2 linked regions of the Massilia litorea genome follow. The protein of the gene in region 2 interacts with the protein of the main gene of each other region in a pairwise test. Links are inferred from orthologs where the notes say so. Each region holds a gene or a part of one and is shown on either strand. Other genes may lie near its edges.

Evidence for each region.
Region 1: the proteins of gyrA (region 2) and gyrB interact in binary tests that used the Escherichia coli proteins (3 or more experiments, as listed by UniProt). The link is inferred for Massilia litorea from one-to-one orthologs.

Annotation. Positions count from the first base shown.
Region 1 is NZ_CP062941.1:1,071,847-1,081,146, reverse strand. The notes cover bases 6,237-9,300. They hold gyrB (DNA topoisomerase (ATP-hydrolyzing) subunit B), read right to left. Parts: upstream 8,988-9,300; coding sequence 6,486-8,987; downstream 6,237-6,485. Other genes in these bases: dnaN (DNA polymerase III subunit beta), read right to left, coding at 9,094-9,300; LPB04_RS04790 (HlyD family secretion protein), read right to left, coding at 6,237-6,311. Also shown: LPB04_RS04810 (ATP-binding domain-containing protein), read left to right, coding at 1-633; LPB04_RS04805 (acyltransferase family protein), read left to right, coding at 776-1,927; LPB04_RS24335 (HNH endonuclease), read right to left, coding at 1,934-2,632; LPB04_RS04795 (peptidase domain-containing ABC transporter), read right to left, coding at 2,826-4,967; more of LPB04_RS04790, read right to left, coding at 5,016-6,236. UniProt on the Escherichia coli protein: DNA gyrase negatively supercoils closed circular double-stranded DNA in an ATP-dependent manner to maintain chromosomes in an underwound state.
Region 2 is NZ_CP062941.1:5,013,332-5,020,538, forward strand. What follows is about bases 3,429-6,639. They hold gyrA (DNA gyrase subunit A), read right to left. Parts: upstream 6,248-6,639; coding sequence 3,629-6,247; downstream 3,429-3,628. Other genes in these bases: serC (3-phosphoserine/phosphohydroxythreonine transaminase), read right to left, coding at 3,429-3,559. Outside these bases: LPB04_RS22500 (prephenate dehydrogenase), read right to left, coding at 1-63; hisC (histidinol-phosphate transaminase), read right to left, coding at 63-1,166; pheA (prephenate dehydratase), read right to left, coding at 1,190-2,260; more of serC, read right to left, coding at 2,471-3,428; outer membrane protein OmpA, read left to right, coding at 6,645-7,207. UniProt on the Escherichia coli protein: A type II topoisomerase that negatively supercoils closed circular double-stranded (ds) DNA in an ATP-dependent manner to maintain chromosomes in an underwound state.

The sequences.
Region 1 (9,300 bases), 3.9 Mb from region 2 along the record:
GCCATGGTCAAGCCGAACGGCCGCGCGATCTGGCTCGAGGACCCCGACCAGAATTTATATGGCCGCCAGATGGTGGCCCTGCCGGGCTGGGTGAAACTCCATTCCGACACCAACTACCGCAGTCCGCGCCAGATCGTGCAGATGCTCAAATCGATGGGCGCCGCACGCGAGCCGGTCGAAGCCGGCAGCCCTTTTAAAGGGGCCGACATCGAGGAACTCACTTACCCAGAGGGCAACACCGAGGCGATGCTGGCCCAGACCCGGCGCGCGGTGACGTCGTGCCTGGCCGCCGGCTTCGGCCGCCACGACATCGCGATCTGCTCGTTCCGCGGGCGAGAAAAATCGGCGATCCTGAACCTCGATAAACTGAGCGATGCGCATACGCTGCGGTCGTTCACGGGGGAGTACGACCTGTTCGGCAATCCGGTGTTTCGCGAAGGGGGACTGCTGGCGGAGTCGGTGTACCGGTTCAAGGGACAGTCTGCGCCGGCGCTGATTTTCACGGAGATCGATTTCGAGGACATGACGGATCTCGTGCTGCGTAAACTGTTTGTGGGGATGACGCGGGCGAGACTGAAACTGGTGCTGGTGATGAGCGATCGGGCGTCCTTGCAGCTGCTGGATCGCATGTAAATACCCTCCCATCCTGAAACAATTGCTAACGTATCGCGTGGTAACAATTCTGCATGCTCGGCTATGATGGCGCCCTTTCGGCAAGATCAGCAGCATTCGCTTCGGTAAGGTTGGGAGCAATGTTGTCTGGCATGGGATGTGGATGGAAGTACAGAGTCGCGTAGTGCCCGCAGCAGCTGGAGCGCAGCAAACACAATTTGGCCTGATCAATCTTTTAAAAGCAGTCGCGGCGCAGCTGATCGTGCTGCATCATCTCGCCTTCTACGGGCCGATGGCCGACCGTGCGCGGCCGCTCATGCCCGACTTGTTCGACTGGCTCGCCGGGGACGCCCGCATCGCTGTCCAGATTTTCCTCGTCATTGGCGGCTTTCTCGCCGCCAAATCGCTGTCGCCGCAAGGCTTGGGAACGCAACGCAACCCGCTTGGCACCATGTGGCGGCGCTATGTAAAGCTGGCGCCGCCGTTTATCGTCGCCACTTTGCTTGCCGCCCTTGCCTCGGCCATTGCCTCCGCCTGGATGACGCACGAATCGATTTCCAGCGCGCCGAGCGTGACGCAACTGGCCGCGCACGTGCTGCTGCTGCACAGCGTGCTCGGTTACGAATCCTTGTCCGCCGGTGCCTGGTACGTGGCCATCGATTTCCAGCTGTATGCGGGGGCTGCCTTGCTGTTGTGGCTGTGCGGGCGCCTGTCCGGCGGACTGCATCGGCCGTGGCTCGCGCCTGTGATGATGACGGTGGTCGTCGTGTCCTCGCTGTTCTACTTCAACCGCGATGCGGACTGGGATGTGTGGGCACCGTATTTCTTCGGCAGCTATGGCTTGGGCATGCTGGCCTGGTGGGCCGGTGATCCGGCGCGCAAGCCGCGTACTGTTGTGGTGCTGTTCCTGATGATGGTCGTGCCGACGCTGGCGGCGCTGACGCTCGATTTCAGGAGCCGGATTGCGGTGGCGCTCAGCGTGGCGTGCGTGTTGATGCTGCTGGGGCGGGTACGGGTTCGTTCGAGCACTGGATGGTCGCTGGCGAACTGGCTTGGCAAGAACTCCTATTCGATTTTTTTGGTGCACTTCCCGGTGTGCCTGGTGGTGAATGCGGCATTTACACGGTTTGTGCCGGTGGATGTGGCGTGGCAGGCAGTGGGCACGCTTATCGCCTGGGCGGCGAGCCTCGCGGGCGGAGCGGCGTTTTTCCGTTGGGTGGAAGCGCCGCTGGGACGAATGGCCGGCATGGCTGGCGGTGCCCGGCCGGTGCGGGCCTTCGACGGCTTGACGCGCAAGGATGTCGTGGCACGCTGAGCTTTCTTAGGTCCGTCCCACATCGATCGACGCATAAGTTCCCGCGTCGAGCGGTTCAGGCACCTCCAGCCGCAGTCGCGGAATCTTTTCGTACAAGTGGAGTTTGAACTCGTCGCTGTCATTCGCGTAATGGCAGCGGCGATGGCAATTCGGGCACAAAGCCACGGCATTTGTCGGGGTATCCGAGCCGTGGCTCGCCAGAGGCATCACGTGATGCACTTCCAGGTACGGTAATCCATCGTTGCCAATAAAAGGTGCGGCCTGATCGCAGCCTTCGCACATTCCGTCGGCGACCTTGAGGACCCAGGCCTTGACGGCGGGATCGCGCACATAGCTGGCGCTGGTCTTGAGTGCTAGCTGGGGATGCTTCGAGCCTGTCGGTATCTTCAAGTATGCCTGGTTGCGCAATGTCGAGACCTGCGCCGCCAATGCAGCCGCATCCGCCGTCGGCACGTAAGCGGTCAAAAATGCGATGTCGTGCAGTTGGAGCAGCGCGACCATTTTCTCCTTCACGGCAGTGCCGATATTGCGTGCAGGGAGATAGCCGGCGATATACGGCGTCTTGAGTTCGTACAGTGCCGCCGAGATGTTCTGCATGCGGAATTCGACCGATGCCTTCGTTCGACCTGCAAGCGGTCCGTCACGCAGCTGGCGATTGACTTCGGCCTTGTTGTAAGGCTCGCCCTTCAGTTCCGAACGAAGCATCACCAAGTAAGCGTCTACTGCGCTCCTCAGCTCTTTTTCGCTCCATGAGCTGGCACTTGCTGTTTAAACTTCGGGAATAAGAGACATACAGTAGGCCAGGACACGGTGTCTTGGAGTCTACTGTTTGTTCAATATCTTTTCAATAATCTATCGATCGGTTTGCGCTCGAATGTGATCACGCGTGCTCCATACATCACGCCCGTATCTTCTGAATCTCGCTCTGCCGATGATCCTGCACGATCGCCCCCTGCTGCAGCACCACGACCCGCTCCGCCATGGCGATCGTTTCGGGCCGGTGCGCAACTAACACGCGGGTCAGCGCGAGCGTCTTGATCGCCGCATTGACGGCTTGCTCGTTCCACACATCCAGATGGCTGGTCGCCTCATCCAGTACCAGGATCTTCGGCTGTTTATACAGCGCCCGCGCCAGCAGGAGACGCTGCTTTTGTCCGCCCGACAGCCCGCTGCCGATGTCGCCGACGAGGGTGTTGTAGGCCATGGGCATGCTCATGATTTCCGGATGAATGGCGGCCAGTTGCGCGCATCCCTGCACGCGTTCGAGATCGGCCGTGGGCGAGAAAAAACTGATGTTGTCGGCAATCGAGCCGGCGAACAGGCCGTCGTCCTGCATCACGGTGCCGATCAGGTTGCGGAAATTGGCTGCGCCGAGTTGCTGCAGTTTGATGCCGTTGATCAGAATCTCGCCTTCCACCGGATCGAGCAGACCCAGTAACAGTTTCATGAGCGTCGTCTTGCCGCAGCCGGAGGGGCCGGTCACGGCAATGCATTCGCCCGCGGGAATCACCAGATTCAGGTTTTTGAGGATAAACGCTTCGCCATCGCCGTAGCGGAAGGAGACGTTCCGGAACTCGATCGAGGGAGTGATTGCGCTTGTGTCGATTTCAAAGTCCTGGCTGCTTACCTCGGGCTCGGTCATGACGATGTCGGCAAGCCGGTTGCCGTGCAGGCGCAGCATCTTGAGTTCGAACACCTTGTCGACCAGGCTGGTCATGCGGCTGCTGAACTGGTCCTTGTAACTGATGAAAGCGAACAGCATGCCGACCGACAGCGTGTTGTCCAGCACCAGGGTTGCGGCGAGCCAGATCACCAGCACACGTTCGCTGTTGAACAGGAATGCATTCGCATTTTGGTAGGTAATGCCGAGCTTTGCGATGCGCAGGTCGGCGTTGAACTGGTCGACCAATGCATTCATCCAGCTGGCGCGCCGCTCTTCACTGCGGCCGAACAGGCGAATGCTCTGGATGCCGCGCACCGATTCCAGGAAGTGGGTTTGCTGTTTGGCCGCGTGGATGATCTGCTCGGCGGTGGCGTCGCGCAGCGCGCCGAAAATCACCAGGCGCAACAGGACATACAGGAGCACGGCGATACAGGCGACCCCCGCAAGCTTCGGGCTATAGGTGAACATCATCGCCAGCGTGCCAAGCACGAGTACGCCGTCGATGATTCCCTCGACGAACTGGGTCGTCAGGCTGTGCTGGATGGTGTGGATCGAGGTGAAGCGCGAGACGATGTCGCCGGTATGGCGTTTTTCGAAATAGGGTAGCGGCAGCTTCATCAGGTGGGCGAAGGCGTTGCCGAACCACTGGAAATTCAGGTCGGTCGCAAGCGCGGTCGTGATCCAGCCGCGCACCGCACCGATTGCCGTCTGCAGCACCACGAGCAGTAAAAAGCCGATGCCGAGCACCGTCAACAAGTCGCGATCAGAAACGAGGATGGCCTCGTCGATCACCCATTGCATATAGAAGGGCGCGACCAGGGCGCACAATTGCAGCGCCAGCCCGAGCAGCAATAATTGAATGAGGCCGCGGCGCAAACCGGTCACCCGGCCCATCAATGACAGCAAGGGAAAATTCTGCGTCTCGTCCTGCCTGACGAATTCGGTCGTCGGTTGCAATTCCAGTGCGACCCCGGTGAAATGCCGGGAAAACTCGCTCAGCGGCAGGCGGCGCACGCCGACCGCGGGATCATGAACGATTGCGTGGGTGGTCGATACGCTTTTGAGTACGACGAAATGATTCATGTCCCAATGCAGGATACAGGGCATTTTCAGCTGCGGCAGCTTGTCGATATCGAGTTTCAAGGGGCGGGTCTGCAGCGCCAGGCCCTGCGCCATGTTCATGACACCCTTGAGCGTCGTCCCCTTCAATGACACCGAAAAGCGCGCCCTCAGACTGGCCAGATCGAGCCGGTGGCCGAAATGACTGGCCACCATGCAGAGACAGGCCAGGCCGCATTCGGCCGCTTCGGTTTGCAGGATGAGAGGAAGCCGGTTGCGGCGCCAAAACGAATACTGCGGGGAATTCTTGAGTTTCATGGCTGTCTCGTAAAGGGTCCTGCCGTTGCGTTGTTCCGGAGCGGGTTGTCAGCCGCGTCCGGTAATGCTGAACAGTGGTTCCAGAATCCATTCAACCAGGCGGCGATGGTCCAGATGGATGCTGGCATCGATGACCATTCCTGACTTCAAGGGCAATGGCTTGCCGTAGGCGGTGATCGTTTGCGAGTCCAGGGTCAGGCGGATCCGGTAGAGCGGTTCCGAAGAGGGCGTCTGTGGCAGTCCCAGTTCCTGGGGCAGCATGGAGGTATCGGCCACTTCGCGCACGCGCGCACGGTGCTGGCCGAATTTCTGGTAGGGATAGGCCTGGTAGCGCAGCAGCACCAGCATGCCGGGCTTGACGAAGCCGATCGAACGCGAGGGAACATAGATTTCGGCTTCCAGTTGCGCACCGTGGGGCAGGACCGAAGCCAGGGTGGTACTGGGCGCAATCGTCTGGCCGAGTTCGGCCGCAATCGCCGTCACCACGCCATCGACGGGCGCGCGCACGAGGATTTCCCTGCGTGCTTCGTTTTCCGTCAGGTTCTGTTCGAGCGAGGACAGGGTCCGGCCCAGGGCACTCGTTTCACGCTGCGCCTGCAGTTCGAGGTCGGCCAGGTTCGCTTGCGCCGCGTCCCGTTCGCGTTCGCTGGCGGCATGCACGCGTTCGAGATCGGCCAGCCGCTGGCGCTGGTCGAGCAGTTCGCCCTGCTTGTCCTGCAATTGCGCGGCGGAGATATAGCTGGTCGCCGCCAGCTCGGCAAAACGTGTAAAGGACTGCTCGGCGAGCGCGACGCGTTTGGTCTGCAAGCCGATCTGGCCCAGGGCGCGTTCGGCTTCCAGCGCCAGGTCGCGTGCCCGCTGCCTGGCGGCGGCAATGCGCTGGCTACCCTGTATTTCCGACTGCTTCAGTTCGGTGCGCAGGCTGGCGAGCTGGCTTTCGAGCAGCATGGAGACGCGTTTCTCCGCCGATCCGCTGCCGGCGCTGCTGCGCTCGGCGGACAGCACGAACATGACCTGGCCGGCCTTGACCGCCTGTCCTTCCCTGATCCGTTTGTCGGTGACGATGCCGGCCTGGACCGGCGTAACGCGAATCACGCCCGCACTCGGCAGCAACACGCCGCTCGCCTCGGCCTTTCTCGTGGTACTGAACAGGAAGAAGAAGGCGACGATACACAGGGCGATCACGACGAACACTGCCGTCAGGACGCGGTGACTGACGGGATGGGCGAGGATGACCGTGCCGTACTGCCTGGAGCCGGCGTGCTCGATGGCTTGCGCGCGGAACAAGGGGCGGCTCTGTGCGTCCGCCGTTGCCGGCGCTTGCTGCTTGTCGGGAGCATTCATCGGTGTCGGCCAGTGATGTAAAAGCGAACACTGAACGGTAGCCTATGCGCTTCCTTACTTTATTGACCTTCTGCAATACTTTCGACCAGTGCATGCGCAGGGCTTATGCAATTTTTGGGCGTAAAAAAAACGGCCATGTCGCCATGGCCGTTCATTCACAACACGTGGATCACATCAGACGTCGATATTCCCCGCCTGCAGCGCATTCGACTCGATAAAGTTCCTTCTCGGCTCGACCTCGTCGCCCATCAGCGTAGTAAAAATCTGGTCCGCGGCAATCGCGTCTTCGATCTGCACCTTCAACAAGCGGCGCACGGTCGGGTCCATCGTGGTTTCCCACAGCTGTTCCGGATTCATCTCGCCCAGACCTTTATAGCGTTGCTTCGACACGCCACGTTCGGCTTCTTCGCGCAGCCAGATCATCGCTTCGTGGAATTCGCGCACGGCGAATTCCTTCATTTTCTCGCCTTCGCCGCGGCGCATGATGGCGCCTTCGCCCATCAGGCCCTGGAAGGTCGCGGCGGCGTTGGCCAGCACGGCATAGTCGTTGCTGAGCACGAAGTCGGCGTCGATCGAGGTCACGTAGACGTTACCGTGGCGCATGCGCTCGATGCGCAGCGAGTGCTTTTCGCTGAGCTCGTCCGAACGCACGACCACGCGCACGGCCGGATCGTTGATCGCCGCTTCCATCACCTTGGCGGACGCCTCGGCGGCTTCCAGCGTCATCATGTCCAGTGTCACGCCGCTCATGATGGCGGTCAGCGCGGCACGGTCGATCACGCGCGTCAGGCGCATCATGATGGCGTTGGCCAGGTTGTACTGGCGGACCAGCTCGGCCAGCGCTTCGCCCGTGATCGGCTCGGCGCCTTCGCGCGGCAGCAGCGAGGCGCCGTTCAGCGCCACCATCATCATGTAGCTCGCTTCCTCGACGTCGTCTTTCAAATAGCGCTCGTCGCGGCCGGACTTCACCTTGTACAGCGGCGGCTGGGCAATATAGATGTGGCCGCGTTCGACCAGCTGCGGCATCTGGCGGTAGAACAGCGTCAGCAGCAGGGTCCGGATGTGGGCGCCATCGACGTCCGCATCGGTCATGATGATGATGCGGTGGTAGCGCAGTTTATCCACGTTGAATTCGTCCGGGCCGATCGAGGTGCCGAGGGTCGCGATCAGGGTCGTGATCTGTTCCGACGACAGCATCTTCTCGAAGCGCGCCTTTTCCACGTTCAGCACCTTGCCGCGCAGCGGCAAAATCGCCTGGAACTTGCGGTCGCGGCCCTGCTTGGCGGAGCCGCCTGCCGAGTCACCCTCGACGATGTACAGCTCGGCCAGCGCCGGGTCGCGTTCCTGGCAGTCGGCCAGTTTCGACGACAGGCCCAGGCCGTCCATGACGCCCTTGCGGCGGGTCAGGTCGCGCGCTTTTCTAGCCGCTTCGCGGGCACGGGCGGCTTCGACGATCTTGCCGCAGATGATTTTGGCGTCGTTCGGCTTTTCGTTCAGGAAGTCGGTGAGCGTTTTCGCCACGATTTCCTCGACCGGGCCGCGCACTTCCGACGACACGAGTTTATCTTTGGTCTGCGACGAGAATTTCGGTTCCGGCACTTTGACGGACAGCACGCAGGTGAGGCCTTCGCGCATGTCGTCGCCCGAGATCTCGACTTTCGCCTTCTTCGCGAAATCGTTCTCGTCGATGTATTTGTTGATCACGCGCGTCATCGCCGCCCGCAGGCCGGTCAGGTGGGTGCCGCCGTCGCGCTGGGGGATGTTGTTGGTGAAGCAGAGCACCTGCTCGTTGTAGGCGTCGTTCCACTGCATCGAGACGTCGACCGAGATATTCGTGCCATGCTCGGACATGCGGTCGCCGGTGGCCTGGAACACGGTCGGGTGCAGGACCGTTTTCGCCTTGTTGATGTACTCGACGAAGCCGCGGGTGCCGCCTTCGAAGGCGAAGACTTCTTCCTTGCCGGTGCGGTGGTCGCTCAGCCTGATGTTGACGCCGTTGTTCAGGAACGAGAGTTCGCGGATACGCTTGCTCAGGATCTCGTAATGGAATTCGACCGTCGTGAAGATTTCTTCGTCAGCCCAGAAGTGCACTTCGGTGCCGCGCTTGTCCGTTTCGCCGATCACCTTGATCGGGGAGACTTCGAAGCCGTCGACGATCTCGATTTCGCGGTTCTGCGGAACGCCGCGCACGAATTCCATCTGGTGCACTTTGCCTTTTTGGCGGACCGTCACGCGCAGCAGTTTCGACAGCGCATTCACGCAGGACACGCCGACGCCGTGCAGGCCGCCGGACACTTTATAGGAGTTCTGGTTGAACTTGCCGCCGGCGTGGAGTTCGGTCAGGGCGATTTCGGTCGCCGAGCGCTTCGGCTCGTGCTTGTCGTCCATCTTGACGCCGGTCGGGATGCCGCGGCCGTTGTCGGCGATCGAGATCGAATTGTCGGCGTGGATGGTGACGTGGATTTCGGTGCAGTAGCCGGCCAGCGATTCGTCGATCGAGTTATCGAGCACCTCGAAGACGAGGTGGTGCAGGCCGGTGCCGTCCGAGGTATCGCCAATGTACATGCCCGGGCGCTTGCGCACCGCTTCCAGGCCTTCCAGAATTTGAATCGAGGCGGCGCCGTAATCGTCCGACATCATCGGCGACTGGGGCATTTCGTTGGTGTTATCGGACATGGACTGCTTTCTCAAAAAACTGTGTATTCAGACTGCTCAGTTCGGGCCGCGACCTTGATTAAACAAGAGGCAGCAGCCCGAATCGCCGAATTAATGCGCGTATCTTTTAGATGCGCATCGGCATGACGACATACTTAAAATCGCCATTGTCGGGAATCGAGATCAGGGCCGACGAATTCGAGTCGCCCAGGGCGATGTTCACCTGGTCGCACTTCAGGTTGTTCAGCACGTCGAGCAAATACGTGACGTTGAAACCGATGTCGATCTGGTCGCCGCCGTAGTCGATCTCGAGTTCTTCGACCGCTTCTTCCTG
Region 2 (7,207 bases):
CAAAGCCAGCGCGAACGAGCCACCGATCAGCCCGACGCCGACGACAACGACCTTGCCCAGCATTAGCTCAGCGCCTTCTTGAGTGCTTCGATGAAGGTCGCGTTCTCCTGCGGCAGGCCGATCGAGATGCGCAGCCACTGCGGCAAGCCGTAGGCGCCGACCGGACGCACGATCACGCCCTGCTTCAGCAGCGCCAGGTTGACGCGCGCACCGGCCCCGTCATCGTCGCCGACGCGCACCAGCACGAAATTGCCGAAGGAAGGAACGTATTCCAGGCCGAGTTCCTCGAAGGCGGCAGTCATCTGCCTGTAGCCCGCGGCGTTGTTCTCGGCGCCCTTCTTGAGGAACTCCTTGTCGTTCAGCGCCGCGATCGCCGCCGCCTGGGCCAGCGAATTGACGTTGAAAGGCTGGCGGATGCGGTTCATCAGGTCAGTGACTTCCGGCTGCGCGATCGCAAAGCCCACGCGCAGGCCGGCCAGGCCATAGGCCTTGGAGAAGGTGCGCGAGACGATCAGGTTCGGGTACTTGCGCACCCAGTCGGCGGATTCGAACTGGTGTTCGGCGGCCAGGTATTCGTTATAGGCTTCGTCGAGCACGACGACCACGTTCGCCGGCACCTGCTTCAGGAAGGCTTCGATCTCTTGCGCGCCGATAAACGTGCCGGTCGGGTTGTTCGGGTTGGCGACATACACCAGGCGCGTGTCCGCTTCGATCGCGGCTGCCATGCCTTGCAGGTCGTGGCCGTAGTTCACGGCCGGGACCACGATCGCGCGCCCGCCCACGCCCTGCGTGGCCAGTGCATACACCGCGAACGAGTACTGCGCGAACACGACCGACTCGCCCTTCTGGACGAAGGCATGGGCGGCGATTTCGAGGATGTCGTTGCTGCCGTTGCCGAGCGTGATCCAGTCGGCCGGCACGTCGTAGCGCGCGGCCAGCGCGGCTTTCAGTTCGAAGCCGTTGGCATCCGGATAGCGGCCGAGGTCGGCGGCGGCCTGCGCCATCGCGGCCTTGCTTGACTCGGGCACGCCGAACGGATTCTCGTTGGAGGCGAGCTTGACGATGCTGGCTTCATCTAAACCGAACTCGCGGGCGACTTCAGCGATGGGTTTGCCGGCCTGGTAAGGGGCGATGGCGCGGACGTATTCTGGACCGAATTTCGACATGGACTAGACTCAAAAAGTAGATATTAGAGGCCGACCGGGTAGGAACCCAGCAGCTTGAAAAAGGCGGCGTTGTCGTGCAGTTCCTCGAGGGCGCGCGCGACGGCTTCGTCCTGGCGGTGACCCTCGACGTCGACATAGAAGTAATACTCCCAGGTGCCGATGCGTGCCGGACGCGATTCGAAGCGCGTCATCGACACGCCATGCGTCGCCAGCGGCGCCAGCAGTTTATACACGGCGCCCGCCTTGTTCGGCACGGCCAGCACCAGCGAGGTGCGGTCGCGTCCCGACGGGCTGGTCTGCAGCGAGCCGATCACGGAAAAGCGGGTGCGGTTGTGCGGATCGTCCTGGATGTGGGCCTGGACCACGCCCAGCTGGTACTGCTCGCCCGCCATCTCGCTGGCGATCGCCGCCACGGTCGGGTCGCGGCTCGCCAGGACCGCCGCTTCCGCGTTGGAGGCCACGGCGCGGCGTTCGATGTTCGGGTGGTGCAGGTTCAGCCAGACCTGGCACTGCGCCAGGGCCTGGGAATGCGCGCAGACGACGGTGACGCCGTCCATGCTGCCGGTCTTCGTCATCAGGCTGTGGTGCACGGGGATCGAGACTTCGCCCGAAATCGCGGTGGTCGTCGCCAGCATCAGGTCGAGCGTGCGGTTGATGGCGCCCTCGGACGAGTTCTCGACCGGGACCACGCCGAAGTCGGCGGTGCCGGCTTCCGTTGCGCGGAATACCTCGTCGATCGAGGCGCAAGGCAGGCCTTCGACGGCGTGGCCGAAATGTTGGTAGACGGCCTGCTCGCTGAAGGTGCCGGCCGGTCCCAGGTAGGCGACGGTGACGCGCTTTTCCAGCGCGCGGCAGGCCGACATCACCTCGCGGAAGATGGTCTGCACGTCCTGGTTTTTCAGCGGGCCCGGATTGCGGTCGGCGACGCCGCGCAGCACCTGCGCTTCGCGCTCGGGGCGGAATACGGGGGCGGCGGTTTCGGCTTTCACGTGGCCGACTTCCTGGGCGATGCGGCCGCGCTGGCTGAGCAGGTCCAGGATTTGCGCGTCGATCGCGTCGATCTGCTGGCGCAGTGGGGTGAGTTTGTCTGTCATGGTGTGCTGATAAATGGCTGCTGTTTTATTTGGTGGCCGTTGCGTAACGTAGGGTGGGCACTCGTGCCCACGCGGTCACCGGCTGAACTGTTGCGGCTCGTCCGTGGCCCGTTACCGGGTGCAGGTGGTAAGCACCGGCACGTACGCGTGGGCTCGAGAGCCCACCCTACGGCGCACAACCGCCGCGGATTGGAAATCCACCGCCGGGTTTTACCGCCCCGCAAACTCGTTCAAATAATCGACCAGGGCCTGCACCCCTTCGATCGGCATCGCATTGTAAATGGATGCCCGCATGCCCCCGACGGACTTGTGGCCCTTCAGCTGCAGTAGCCCGCGCGCCTTCGCGCCGGCCAGGAATTGGTCATTCAGTGATTCGTCGCGCAGATAGAACGGAATATTCATGCGCGAGCGGCACGACTCCTCCACGCGGTTGCTGTAGAAATCGTCGCGATCCAGCGCCTCGTACAGCAGGCGCGCTTTCTCGATATTACGCGCTTCCATCGCCGCCACGCCACCCTGGCGCTTGAGATGGGCGAATACCAGGCCGGCGATATAGATCGCATAGGTCGGCGGCGTATTGAACATCGACTCGTGCTCGGCCACGTTCTTCCAGTGGAAGGCGGACGGACAGGCCGGCAGCGCGTACTCCAGCAAATCCTCGCGCACGATCACCAGCGTCAGGCCGGCCGGGCCGATGTTCTTCTGGGCGCCGGCGAAGATCACGCCATATTTCGACACGTCGATGACACGCGACAGGATGTGCGAGGACATGTCCGCCACCAGCGGCACGCCGTCCAGGGGCTGCGGCACGAAGTTGTACTCGACGCCGTCGATCGTTTCGTTGGTGCAAACGTGCAGGTAGGCCGCGCCGTCGGTGAGTTTCCAGGTGGCTGGATCTGGTACGCGCGTAAACCCCTCGGCCTGGCTCGAGGCGGCGACGTTCACCTGCGCATAGCGCGCCGCTTCCTTGATCGATTTGCCCGACCACGAACCCGTGTGCACGAAATCGATGGTGCCCGGCTGGGCTACGCGTCCCAGCAGGTTCAGCGGGATCACCGCATTCTGGCCCAGTCCCCCGCCCTGCATGAACAGGATCTTGTAGTTCGCAGGGACGGCCAGCAGCTCGCGCAGGTCGGCCTCGGCCTGTTTATAAATCGAGATGAATTCAGGGCCGCGATGGCTCATCTCCATCACCGACATGCCGCTGCCGTGCCAGTCGAGCATTTCGCTGGCGGCTTGTTGCAATACTTCCTTGGGGAGGACGGCAGGTCCTGCCGAAAAATTGAATACGTGGGTCATGCGGTCCTTTCGCCCTGGTTTGATTGGTTCTAAAAAAAACGCCACCCGCGCAGGGTGGCGTTCGCTGGCTTATTCCGGCGCCGCTTCGAGCTCGACCTCTTCCAGGTCCGTCTCGACGATACGTTGCAGGCCCGACAGCTTGGTGCCGTCCTCGACCGCGATGAGCGTGACGCCCTGGGTCGCACGGCCCATCTCGCGGATCTCGGACACGCGGGTGCGGATCAGCACGCCGCCGGTCGTGATCAGCATGATCTCGTCCGTGGTGTCGACCAGGGTTGCGGCCACGACTTTACCGTTACGTTCGGAGGTCTGGATCGCGATCATGCCCTTGGTGCCGCGGCCGTGGCGGGTGTACTCCGTGATCGGGGTACGCTTGCCGAAGCCGTTCTCGGTGGCGGTGAGCACCGACTGCTGCTCGTTCTCGGCCACCAGCAGCGCGATGACCTGCTGGCCCTCTTCCAGGTTCATGCCGCGCACGCCGCGCGCGGTACGGCCCATCGGGCGCACGTCGTTCTCGTCGAAACGCACGGCCTTGCCGCCATCCGAGAACAGCATCACGTCGTGCTGGCCGTCGGTCAGCGCCGCGCCGATCAGGAAGTCGCCTTCGTCCAGGTCGACCGCGATGATGCCGGCCTTGCGTGGATTGCTGAAGTCCTTCAGCGGCGTCTTCTTCACGGTGCCGAGCGAGGTCGACATGAAGACGTAATGGTCTTCCGGGAAGGTGCGGTTGATGCCCGACAGCGGCAGGATGACCGTGATCTTCTCGTTGTCCTGCAGCGGGAACATGTTGACGATCGGCTTGCCGCGCGAATTGCGCGAACCCTGCGGCACTTCCCAGACCTTCAGCCAGTACATCCGGCCGCGGTTCGAGAAGCACAGCATGTAGTCGTGCGTATTCGCGATGAACAGCTGGTCGATCCAGTCCTCGTCCTTCGTTGCCATCGCCTGCTTGCCGCGGCCGCCGCGCTTCTGCGCACGGTATTCGGCGATCGGCTGCGACTTCATGTAGCCGGTGTGCGACAGGGTCACGACCATGTCCTGCGGCGTGATCAGGTCTTCGGTATCGAGGTCGCTGGCGTTGTGCTCGATGGCCGAACGGCGCGCATCCTTGCCGTTTTCGGTGTAGTCGTTCTTGATCTGGACCATCTCGTCGCTGATGATGGTCGTCACGCGTTCCGGACGCGACAGGATGTCGAGCAGGTCGGCGATGTGGGCCATCACCTCTTTGTACTCGTTGACGATCTTGTCCTGCTCCAGGCCCGTCAGGCGCTGCAGGCGCATCTGCAGGATTTCCTGGGCCTGCTCGTCCGACAGTTTATACAGGCCGTCGGCCTGCATGCCGTAGTGCTTCGGCAGGTGCTCCGGACGGAAGGCCTCGATGCCGCCGATCGTGCTGCCCTCGGCGGTACGCAGCAGCATCTCGCGCACCAGGGACGAATCCCAGGCGCGCTGCATCAGTTCCATCTTCGCCACCGGCGGCGTCGGCGCGGCCTTGATGATGGCAATAAAATCGTCGATGTTGGCCAGCGCGACGGCGAGACCTTCGAGCATGTGCCCGCGCTCGCGCGCCTTGCGCAGTTCGAACACGGTACGGCGCGTGACGACTTCGCGGCGGTGCGACAGGAAGCACTCGAGCATCTGCTTGAGGTTCAGCAGCTTCGGCTGGCCGTTGACCAGCGCCACCATGTTCATGCCGAAGGTGTCCTGCAGCTGGGTCTGCTTGTACAGGTTGTTCAGCACCACTTCCGGCACTTCGCCACGCTTGAGCTCGATGACGACGCGCATGCCCGACTTGTCGGACTCGTCGCGGATGTCGCTGATGCCCTCGAGCTTTTTGTCGCGCACGTTCTCGGCGATACGCTCGAGCAGCGATTTTTTATTTACCTGGTAGGGCAGTTCGTCGATGATGATCGCAATGCGGCCGCCATCCTTGCCATACTCTTCGAAGTGGGTCTTGGCGCGCATCACCACGCGGCCGCGGCCGGTGCGATAACCGTCGCGCACGCCCGAGACGCCGTAGATGATGCCGGCGGTCGGGAAGTCCGGCGCCGGGATCAGCTCGATCAGCTCGTCGATCGTGCAGTCCGGGTTGCGCAGCAGGTGCTGGGCGCCGTTGATGACTTCCGACAGGTTGTGCGGCGGGATGTTCGTCGCCATGCCGACCGCGATGCCCGAGGAGCCGTTGATCAGCAGGTTCGGGATCTTGGTCGGCAGGACGGTCGGTTCCTTCTCCTTGCCGTCATAGTTCGGCTGGAAGTCGACCGTATCCTTGTCGATGTCGGCCAGCAGCTCGGCGGCGATCTTGTCGAGGCGGCACTCGGTATAACGCATTGCCGCGGCGCTGTCGCCGTCGATCGAGCCAAAATTGCCCTGCCCGTCGACCAGCGTGTAGCGCAGCGAAAAGTCCTGGGCCATCCGCACCAGCGTGTCGTAGATCGACGAGTCGCCGTGCGGGTGGTATTTACCCATGGTGTCGCCGACCACGCGCGCGCACTTCACGTAAGGACGATTGAAGTTGTAATTACTCTCGTGCATGGAGAAGAGCACGCGCCGGTGCACCGGCTTCAGGCCATCACGCACATCCGGCAACGCACGGCCCACGATCACGCTCATGGCGTAATCGAGGTAGCTCTTGCGCATCTCTTCTTCGAGGGAAATAGGGACTGTTTCTTTTGCGAATTGATCCATTGTGCGGGTCGACTGCTTTCAGGCTAATGGTTATGAGTTCCAACGGATGATTCTACCATGCACCTATACAGTGAGCGACATTTGCCGAAGAGACAATCCACCCTTGTTTCATGCACAATTGTTGAGCTGACACATGCACGTCATAAACATTCGTCAAGCTGTCGTACACTACAGGGACGTTGTTGCGCAGAAACAACGCGCACCACGCCATGCATCGTGATTGCGCAGGCGCCGGTCGTACGGATATGGCGAATGTGGCAAAATGGCCGAGAAGTTAATTGCTTGTTTCATAATGCGAAACGAACATGTCCGGAAATGATGTTAATATTCTGCCTACGTTGTCGCAAATAATGAAATTTCGCAGCGAAAAGATTTAAAACCGAAAGGAACGAAAAATATGAAGAAGATTGCAACCCTCATGCTCGCGGCTACGGCAGCGATGGCTGGCAGTGCGTTCGCTCAGAGCGCTCCGCCGTACGCGCCGCTGACCACCGACATCCAGGCGAACAAGCCGTACAGCGCGTACGTCCAGGACAGCCGCGGCGTGATCGCGCGCGATCCTTTCGGCCTGTGCTGGCGTACCGGCTACTGGACCCCGGCCGACGCGGTCCCAGGCTGCGATGCGCCGCTGTGCGTCCCGCCTGAAAAGCTTGAAAACGGCAAGTGCGTGGCCCCACCGCCACCACCGGTCGAAGCCGCACCGGCGCCTGCCCCAGCCCCTGCACCAGCACCGGCACCAGTGCCGACCTCGGAAAAGGTGAGCTACTCGGCTGACGCCTTCTTCGATTTCGACAAGGCCGTCCTGAAGCCTGAAGGCAAGAAGTCGCTCGACGAGCTGACCTCGAAGCTGGGCGACATGAACCTGGAAGTCATCATCGCCGTCGGCCACACCGACTCGATCGGCACCGATGCCTACAACCAGAAGCTGTCGATCCGCCGCGCCGAATCGGTCAAGGCTTA